DNA from 2 places in the Bacillus sp. AK128 genome. Region 1 is predicted to be linked to the other one. Evidence: a T-box and tRNA genes for the amino acid it is inferred to sense, from the RefSeq annotation. Region 1 holds a T-box; the other holds one or more tRNA genes.
What was found. The T-box of region 1 lies ahead of proS (proline--tRNA ligase). A T-box ahead of a tRNA ligase gene usually reads a tRNA of that ligase, here a tRNA-Pro.
Positions count from the first base shown of each region.

Region 2: it has a tRNA-Pro gene. The T-box ahead of proS (proline--tRNA ligase) is inferred to sense a tRNA for this amino acid. The anticodon was not compared.

Region 1 is NZ_CP096379.1:1,606,926-1,611,174, reverse strand. It holds gene M1D60_RS07890 (LysR family transcriptional regulator) at 1-114, shown strand, start outside; gene proS (proline--tRNA ligase) at 396-1,832, opposite strand; T-box leader at 1,942-2,157, opposite strand; gene M1D60_RS07880 (ATP-binding protein) at 2,473-4,167, shown strand; gene M1D60_RS07875 (hypothetical protein) at 4,233-4,249, opposite strand, start outside.
Region 2 is NZ_CP096379.1:4,453,376-4,457,624, forward strand. It holds rRNA gene M1D60_RS22200 (16S ribosomal RNA) at 1-1,246, opposite strand, end outside; tRNA gene M1D60_RS22205 (tRNA-Gly) at 1,469-1,542, opposite strand; tRNA gene M1D60_RS22210 (tRNA-Pro) at 1,560-1,636, opposite strand; tRNA gene M1D60_RS22215 (tRNA-Arg) at 1,641-1,717, opposite strand; tRNA gene M1D60_RS22220 (tRNA-Leu) at 1,785-1,870, opposite strand; tRNA gene M1D60_RS22225 (tRNA-Leu) at 1,904-1,988, opposite strand; tRNA gene M1D60_RS22230 (tRNA-Gln) at 1,990-2,064, opposite strand; tRNA gene M1D60_RS22235 (tRNA-Asp) at 2,116-2,191, opposite strand; tRNA gene M1D60_RS22240 (tRNA-Glu) at 2,258-2,329, opposite strand; tRNA gene M1D60_RS22245 (tRNA-Ser) at 2,345-2,435, opposite strand; tRNA gene M1D60_RS22250 (tRNA-Asn) at 2,438-2,512, opposite strand; gene M1D60_RS22255 (SprT family protein) at 2,707-3,168, opposite strand; gene cmpA (cortex morphogenetic protein CmpA) at 3,262-3,378, shown strand; gene M1D60_RS22265 (Tex family protein) at 3,468-4,249, opposite strand, start outside.

The DNA of each region.
Region 1 (4,249 bases):
CTTTCAGCTGAAAGAAGAAATATTGGATTTGTTTTAAAGGATATTCAGTCCATTTCACCAGGTGTAGCTGAGTTTATTGTACATGCAAGGAAATCTATAAAAGATATGGAGTAGTTTTTTTACCAAACATTATTACAAAACTAGGCTTAGAGGGAAATTTCCTCTAAGCCTAAATTATTTTGGATACTAAATACACTATCTTAATTAATGGCTCTGTTAATGTTTGTTGTTGATTTCCGTTCCAGGACACTCGCTTTCCGCGGGCGGGTTCGGGAGCCTCCTCGGCGTTACCGCCTGCGGGGTCTCCTTCACCACGCTTCCCCCGCAGGAGTCTCGCGTCCTTCCACTTCAATCAACTCTGCTAAAAATCAACACTGTACTTTAACACAGCTTAATTAATAAGCACGAGCAAACCAAACTGTGTGTTTTGATTCTTTCCCACAGTTAATGCAAGTTTCCTTTGTGGTCGGTGGGTTAAATGGAATGTTACGTGTTGTAAATTTAGTGTTTTCTTTTACACTTTCTTCACAAGCATCATCTCCACACCAACCTGCTAAAATCCAACCAGGAATGGTTTCATTTTGTTCAGATTCTGTTAGATGTTGCTCTAATTGCTTGATTGTATCGATATGCGTGTGTGAATGATTGGTTCGGAATGCTTTAGCCTTTTCGAATAAACGTGATTGCATGGTGTCAAGTTCTTTTAGAACACTCTCAACCAATGATTCTAAAGGCACGGCTATTTTCTCCTCTTCATCACGGGCTTTCATTAGACCTTGGTTATTTTCTAAATCACGTGGGCCAAGTTCAATACGAACAGGTACACCTTTCAACTCCCACTCATTAAATTTAAAGCCTGGAGACTGATCAGAATCATCAAGTCGAACTCGAATTCCTCTATCTTTTAAAGCTGTAAAGATTTCATCTAATTTTTCGATAATAACAGGGTTCTTTTTCCATGGCCCCACTGGGATTAACACAACCTGAGTCGGCGCAATTTTTGGTGGTAAGACAAGACCTTGTTCATCACCATGAACCATAATCACCGAACCAATTAAACGTGTCGAGGTACCCCATGAGGTTGTATGGACATATTCATGTTTATTTTCTTTATTTAAATATTTTATCTCGAATGCTTCTGCAAATTTTGTCCCCAAATAATGAGAGGTCCCCGCTTGAACCGCTTTACCATCTTTCATCATGGCTTCAATGGAGTAAGTATCAATTGCCCCAGCAAAGCGTTCTGATGGTGTCTTTTGCCCATCATAAACGGGAATCGCCAGTAATCCTTCCACTACTTCTTTATAAATATTTAACATTTGCATCGTTTCTTTACGTGCGTCTTCTTCATCGACATGAGCGGTGTGACCCTCTTGCCATAAGAATTCAGAAGTACGGATAAATGGTAGAGTTTTCTTCTCCCAACGAAATACATTTGCCCATTGATTAATTAGAACTGGAAGATCTCGATAACTTTTAATCCAGTTTGAATACAAATGACCAATCATAGTTTCTGAAGTTGGTCGCAATGCTAAACGTTCTTCTAACTTTTCTCCGGCAGCTTCTGTTACCCAAGGAAGTTCTGGAGAGAAACCTTCAATATGATCCTTTTCCTTTTGGAAGAAGGACTCTGGGATTAACATCGGAAAATAGGCATTACGGTGGCCTGTTTCTTTAAACCGCTTATCCATTTCATTCTGAATATGTTCCCATAATTCATAACCATCTGGTTTAAAGGCAATACATCCTCGAACTGGCGTATAATCCATTAAATCAGCTTTTTGAATGGTATTAATATACCATTTTGAAAAATCCTTCATTTGTTCAGACATTATCTTTTCCTCCTGCGAATGAAATAGCTTTTTTAAATAAGCTTTGTAACGAAAGCTGCAAATAATCAACAATAGTCACACCAAATAAAAAAAGCATAAAGAGTCCTATAAAAAGGACGTCTTTATGCTTATAGACGTGGTACCACCTTAGTTCGACATTAATAAAAAATATTAAGTCCTCAAACGTTTGTAACGAAACGACTCGGTTAGTTTGAGCTAACATCTCTGTGGTAGGGTTCAACAAGAAGGGGTGATATAGCTTTCAGCCAGGGCTATATTTTCTGTTTCACAATTCTTATTTACTTAGTCACTTCATTGATTATTATTTATAAATCAATATATCAATTTGTTACATGTAATACAATCCTTACTTACTGATATTTCTCAATTAATGATCTTAATCACAAAAATACAAAAGCCTGACTTCACTATTGTGAAATCAGGCTTTATCTAGATGTATGGTTTCTACGAGGGAGTTTTATCTTCCCCCATTTTATTTCTATTATACATAAGTTGATTAATTTTTATCTTTTTTGTCGAACGGTAGGTTTACTTAAGTCCTGAATAGGGTAAATATTGTTAAGTGAATTTTCTAATTAGATAAGTTATATAGATTTAAAGGAACAAACGGGGGGTATATATGAGAAATTATCAAAAAGCAACCATAGAACAACCTAATAACTTAAGGAATTTATTAAATAGTTCATCTATTTGCCAACATGGTGGTCATATCTTATATACCTATACCGATCAGGAGCAATATATCGAAAATGTTATTGAATTTGTTGTGGATGGAATCACCAAATGTGAGACGGTCCTTTTTATTGATACAGTTGAAAGATTTAACCAGTTAAAACATAAATTGTATACGATGAATTTTTCTGAGGCTGATCTAAATTCCATCATTTTCATGGAGGCAAACCGTTTCTATTTAACCGACGAATCTTTTAATGTAGATTACACGATAGATAGACTACACCAACATCTAAACTCATTATTAAGCAACGGGTTAAAGGTAAGGATATGGGGCCATGTTGTTTTTCCAGATTCACATGCTAACCTATCTCACCTAAGAGAATATGAATCTAGGTCTGACATATTCCTTCATCATCATCAACTCCTTTGTATTTGTGCTTATGACGGTTTAACGGTACCTTCTACCATTCAGAATGAAATGCTCAAGGTTCATTCATACATGATGACAGATTTTGAGGTTGTACATTCACCTTTTTATCAAACCAATCACCTAGAAAGAAAATCAGAAAATAGTCGATTTTTAATGGAGGGAATAGTTGATCATCGATTAATCAGTGTTCAGAATGAACGATTGAATCAAAACGAAGAATTTTATAAAAGCCTACTATGTGAAATCCCTATCGGCGTCATTATTAGCAAAAATGGAAGAATTGTATTTATGAATGAAGAAGGAAAACATTCTTTACGCTTTTCGAATAATCTTGACTTATTAGAACAACAACTCTCTCCTTTTTTAACTGGAATTGAACCTGAAAATTCAGAGGTAAATATAAGAGAATTTAACCTTATAACTAATACCGGAGACACTCTCACTCTGCAAATGAAGTCAATTCCAACCTGGTATTTAGGGGGAGAAGCTACTTTACACACCTTATTAGACTTTACCGAGAAAAAAATAAAGGAACAACAATTAATTCGTAGCGAAAAGCTTAACATAGCAGGAGAGTTAGCAACTTCTATTGCTCATGAAGTTAGGAATCCATTAACGTCGATTAAAGGTTTTATCCATTTAATTAAGAATAATCCTAGTAAAGAATCCTATTTTAAGATTGTTGAAGATGAAATCGATAAAATTGAACAAGTATCTAGTGAGTTTTTAATGTTGTCAAAACCTTACCGAGAAAACAGTAAGCCTATCCATATACATAAAATTTTAAAGAATGTTCAGACTTGGTTACAGCAAGATGCCTTATCCAAACATATTGATATGATAGTAATAAATAATTCAGAGGAAGATTTATGTATTGAAGGGGAAGAAATTAAAATAAAACAGGTATTTATTAATTTAGTTAAAAATGCTATTGAGTCTATGGATAAAGGCAAGATCTATATTCAGTTGGAAAAGATTCAAGATCAAATTAAAATAGACATTATCGATGAGGGGCCAGGAATGCCCAAAAGGTTACTATCGAGAATAGGCGAACCCTTTTATTCTACAAAAGAAAAAGGAACAGGCCTTGGACTCATGGTCTCCTATAAAATTATTAATAATCATAAAGGTACGATAAAAGTGAATAGTCAAGTTGGAAGAGGTACAACTTTTACTGTAACTCTCCCATTAATAAAAAGCTATGAATAAAAATCATAGCTTTTTATATTGGGTGTTTCGTATAAAAATGTTATTTTTAATAGCTTTGTTAAGTCTTAAACTACTGTAATCT
Region 2 (4,249 bases), 1.9 Mb from region 1:
GTACCATCCATTGTAGCACGTGTGTAGCCCAGGTCATAAGGGGCATGATGATTTGACGTCATCCCCACCTTCCTCCGGTTTGTCACCGGCAGTCACCTTAGAGTGCCCAACTGAATGCTGGCAACTAAGATCAAGGGTTGCGCTCGTTGCGGGACTTAACCCAACATCTCACGACACGAGCTGACGACAACCATGCACCACCTGTCACCTTTGTCCCCGAAGGGAAATTCCTATCTCTAGGAAGGTCAAAGGGATGTCAAGACCTGGTAAGGTTCTTCGCGTTGCTTCGAATTAAACCACATGCTCCACCGCTTGTGCGGGCCCCCGTCAATTCCTTTGAGTTTCAGTCTTGCGACCGTACTCCCCAGGCGGAGTGCTTAATGCGTTAACTTCAGCACTAAAGGGCGGAAACCCTCTAACACTTAGCACTCATCGTTTACGGCGTGGACTACCAGGGTATCTAATCCTGTTTGCTCCCCACGCTTTCGCGCCTCAGCGTCAGTTACAGACCAGAAAGTCGCCTTCGCCACTGGTGTTCCTCCACATCTCTACGCATTTCACCGCTACACGTGGAATTCCACTTTCCTCTTCTGTACTCAAGTCCCCCAGTTTCCAATGACCCTCCACGGTTGAGCCGTGGGCTTTCACATCAGACTTAAAGGACCGCCTGCGCGCGCTTTACGCCCAATAATTCCGGACAACGCTTGCCACCTACGTATTACCGCGGCTGCTGGCACGTAGTTAGCCGTGGCTTTCTGGTTAGGTACCGTCAAGGTACCGCCCTATTCGAACGGTACTTGTTCTTCCCTAACAACAGAGCTTTACGACCCGAAGGCCTTCATCGCTCACGCGGCGTTGCTCCGTCAGACTTTCGTCCATTGCGGAAGATTCCCTACTGCTGCCTCCCGTAGGAGTCTGGGCCGTGTCTCAGTCCCAGTGTGGCCGATCACCCTCTCAGGTCGGCTACGCATCGTCGCCTTGGTGAGCCGTTACCTCACCAACTAGCTAATGCGCCGCGGGCCCATCTGTAAGTGATAGCCGAAGCCATCTTTTATTCAGTCACCAGGAGGTGTCTGAAATTATCCGGTATTAGCTCCGGTTTCCCGAAGTTATCCCAGTCTTACAGGCAGGTTGCCCACGTGTTACTCACCCGTCCGCCGCTAATCTCCGAAGAGATTCGCTCGACTTGCATGTATTAGGCACGCCGCCAGCGTTCGTCCTGAGCCAGGATCAAACTCTCCAATAAAGTGTTTGATTGCTCATTACACCGGCAATCTACTGAGTTACTTCACGTTAGCGAAAATAACTAATAGTAGATTTTAATAATTTATTACTTTGCGTTGGTTATAAAACCAACACGCTTGACGTTTTGTTTAGTTTTCAAAGAACTTGGTCTCATGACCGGAAATTAAATATACCATGAATAGTTAATATTATTCAATGCATAATTTTTTCCAGTTGGTTTTAATGGAGCGGGTGATGAGAATCGAACTCACGACATCAGCTTGGAAGGCTGAGGTTTTACCATTAAACTACACCCGCACAATACTTATATTAGATGGTCGGGAAGACAGGATTTGAACCTGCGACCCCCTGGTCCCAAACCAGGTGCTCTACCAAGCTGAGCCACTTCCCGTCTATGGCGCGCCCGAGAGGAGTCGAACCCCTAACCTTTTGATCCGTAGTCAAACGCTCTATCCAATTGAGCTACGGGCGCCTCTCTTCTATTGAAGAAGGTTATATTAAATTATCACGTTCGTTTCATCTCTGCAAGATACAAAGATTGGTGCGGCCGAGAGGACTTGAACCTCCACGGGGTTACCCCCACTAGGCCCTCAACCTAGCGCGTCTGCCGTTCCGCCACGACCGCATATGCAATTTAGGTTTAAATCTCAAAGAAAAATGGTGCGGATGAAGGGAGTCGAACCCCCACGCCTTACGGCGCCAGATCCTAAGTCTGGTGCGTCTGCCAATTCCGCCACATCCGCGTGGCTGGGCTAGCTGGATTCGAACCAACGCATGACGGAGTCAAAGTCCGTTGCCTTACCGCTTGGCTATAGCCCAATATTTAATTTAAGTGAATAATTATCATTTTTGAAAATAGATATAACTATATGGCGGTCCCGACGGGAATCGAACCCGCGATCTCCTGCGTGACAGGCAGGCATGTTAACCGCTACACCACGGGACCATATTTAAAATGTCTTTTAGGGAATAATGGAGAAAGAAACAATTGTTTCTCCCTCCATTATTAAAGTGACCCATACGGGATTCGAACCCGTGTTACCGCCGTGAAAGGGCGGTGTCTTAACCGCTTGACCAATGGGCCGTTATTAAAATTGTATGGCGGAGAAGGAGGGATTTGAACCCTCGCGCCGCGTTAACGACCTACACCCTTAGCAGGGGCGCCTCTTCAGCCACTTGAGTACTTCCCCGTTGGCTCCACCAGTAGGATTCGAACCTACGACCCTTCGGTTAACAGCCGAATGCTCTACCGCTGAGCTATGGTGGAATAACAACTATAATTAGTAATACATCATTAATTACTAATCTTTATCAATCTCGCTATTTAGTAGCGACTTGTATATAATATAACAGGTTTTTACTAATGTCAACTTGTTTAAGTTTGGTAATTTTCTTACTTAATTACCTCTTCTCAAGCGACCGTTTCTATAATTTATCACAACTAATTTGGACAGTCAATACTCATTTCCCATTAATAAGAACGAGCTTACCTCTACATTTTCCACAAACATACCTTTCCGTATTCACCCTTCGTTTTCTTCTATATGATTGAGAACACTTTGAACACTCATATTCTAAAAATGTAGCATTTCTAATTTGTTGAGTAGATTGTAGGGTAGAACAAAACCGAGGGGCCCCCACTAGCTTTAGTAGCTTTTTAAAATCTTCATCACGATGCTTGTATCCTTTTCCCATTAGATGAAGATGATAATGACAAAGCTCATGTTTGATAATTCCAACAAGCTCACCCATGCCCAACTCTTCAAAATACTTCGGGTTAATTTCGATATCGTGGGAACCTAATAAATAGCGTCCACCCGTTGTTTTCAGCCTTTTATTAAAACTCGCTCGGTGAATAAAGGGTCTTTTAAAATAAGTATCGGAAATTTCTACTACTAACATTTGCAGCTGATCATCTGTCATACATAATTCACTCCTGATATACGCACCTATTCACATCATTTTTCATAATTATGTAATACATCCTTCATTATAATGCCTAAGGAGGTATGAACAATGCCTATTTGGTTAAAAAATCAAATGACTCGAGCTTATTATGAAAAAAACAGATACCAAATTAAGCTATTAAACCAGTGTTGGTTCTTTTATAGAAAAAAGAATTTTACAGATTAGCCTTACTTAAATACTATAGAGAAGAAGCTAACCAACAATTGCTGATTAGCTTCTTTGTTAATCATATTAGATGTCTACTTAAAACTAAATTAATTTTCCTGTTCTTTTGGGGGAAGCATTGTTAGCGCTACTCGACCTTTCTTGGAATCTACATCCTCCACCCAAACGGTTACAACATCTCCGACTGAAACAACATCCAAAGGATTTTTTATGAATCCTTTACTTAATTTAGAGATATGAACCAAACCATCCTGTTTCACACCTATATCAACAAAAGCACCGAAATCCACTACATTTCTTACAGTTCCCTGAAGCTCTAATCCTTTTGTAAGATCCTCTAGCTTCAAGATATCTTTTTTCAATAAAGGCTTCGGTAGCTCATCACGAGGGTCTCTTTCCGGCCGTGCTAACGAATCTAAAATATCTCGAAGCGTAAGTTCTCCAATGCCTAGTTCTTTAGAAACAGAGACAACATCAATTTCCGCTAACTTCATTTTCATATCATCTGATCCTAGATCTGAGATGGATGAATTAAGCTGTTTAAGAAGGTCCTTCACCACTTGATAATTCTCGGGATGAATAGGAGTACGGTCGAGCAAATTATTTCCCTCTGGGATTCTTAAAAACCCAATACACTGTTCATATGTCTTGGCACCAAGTCTCGGAATTTTTTTTAACTCTTTTCGATCGGTAAACTTACCATTTTCTTCTCTCTGTTTGACAATATTATTAGCTACCGTTTTACTAAGTCCCGCTACATATTGTAGCAAAGAGGACGAGGCTGTATTTACATTAACACCAACTTGGTTTACTGCTGTCTCTACCACGAAGGAGAGGGAGTCACTTAGTTTCTTTTGTGCTACATCATGTT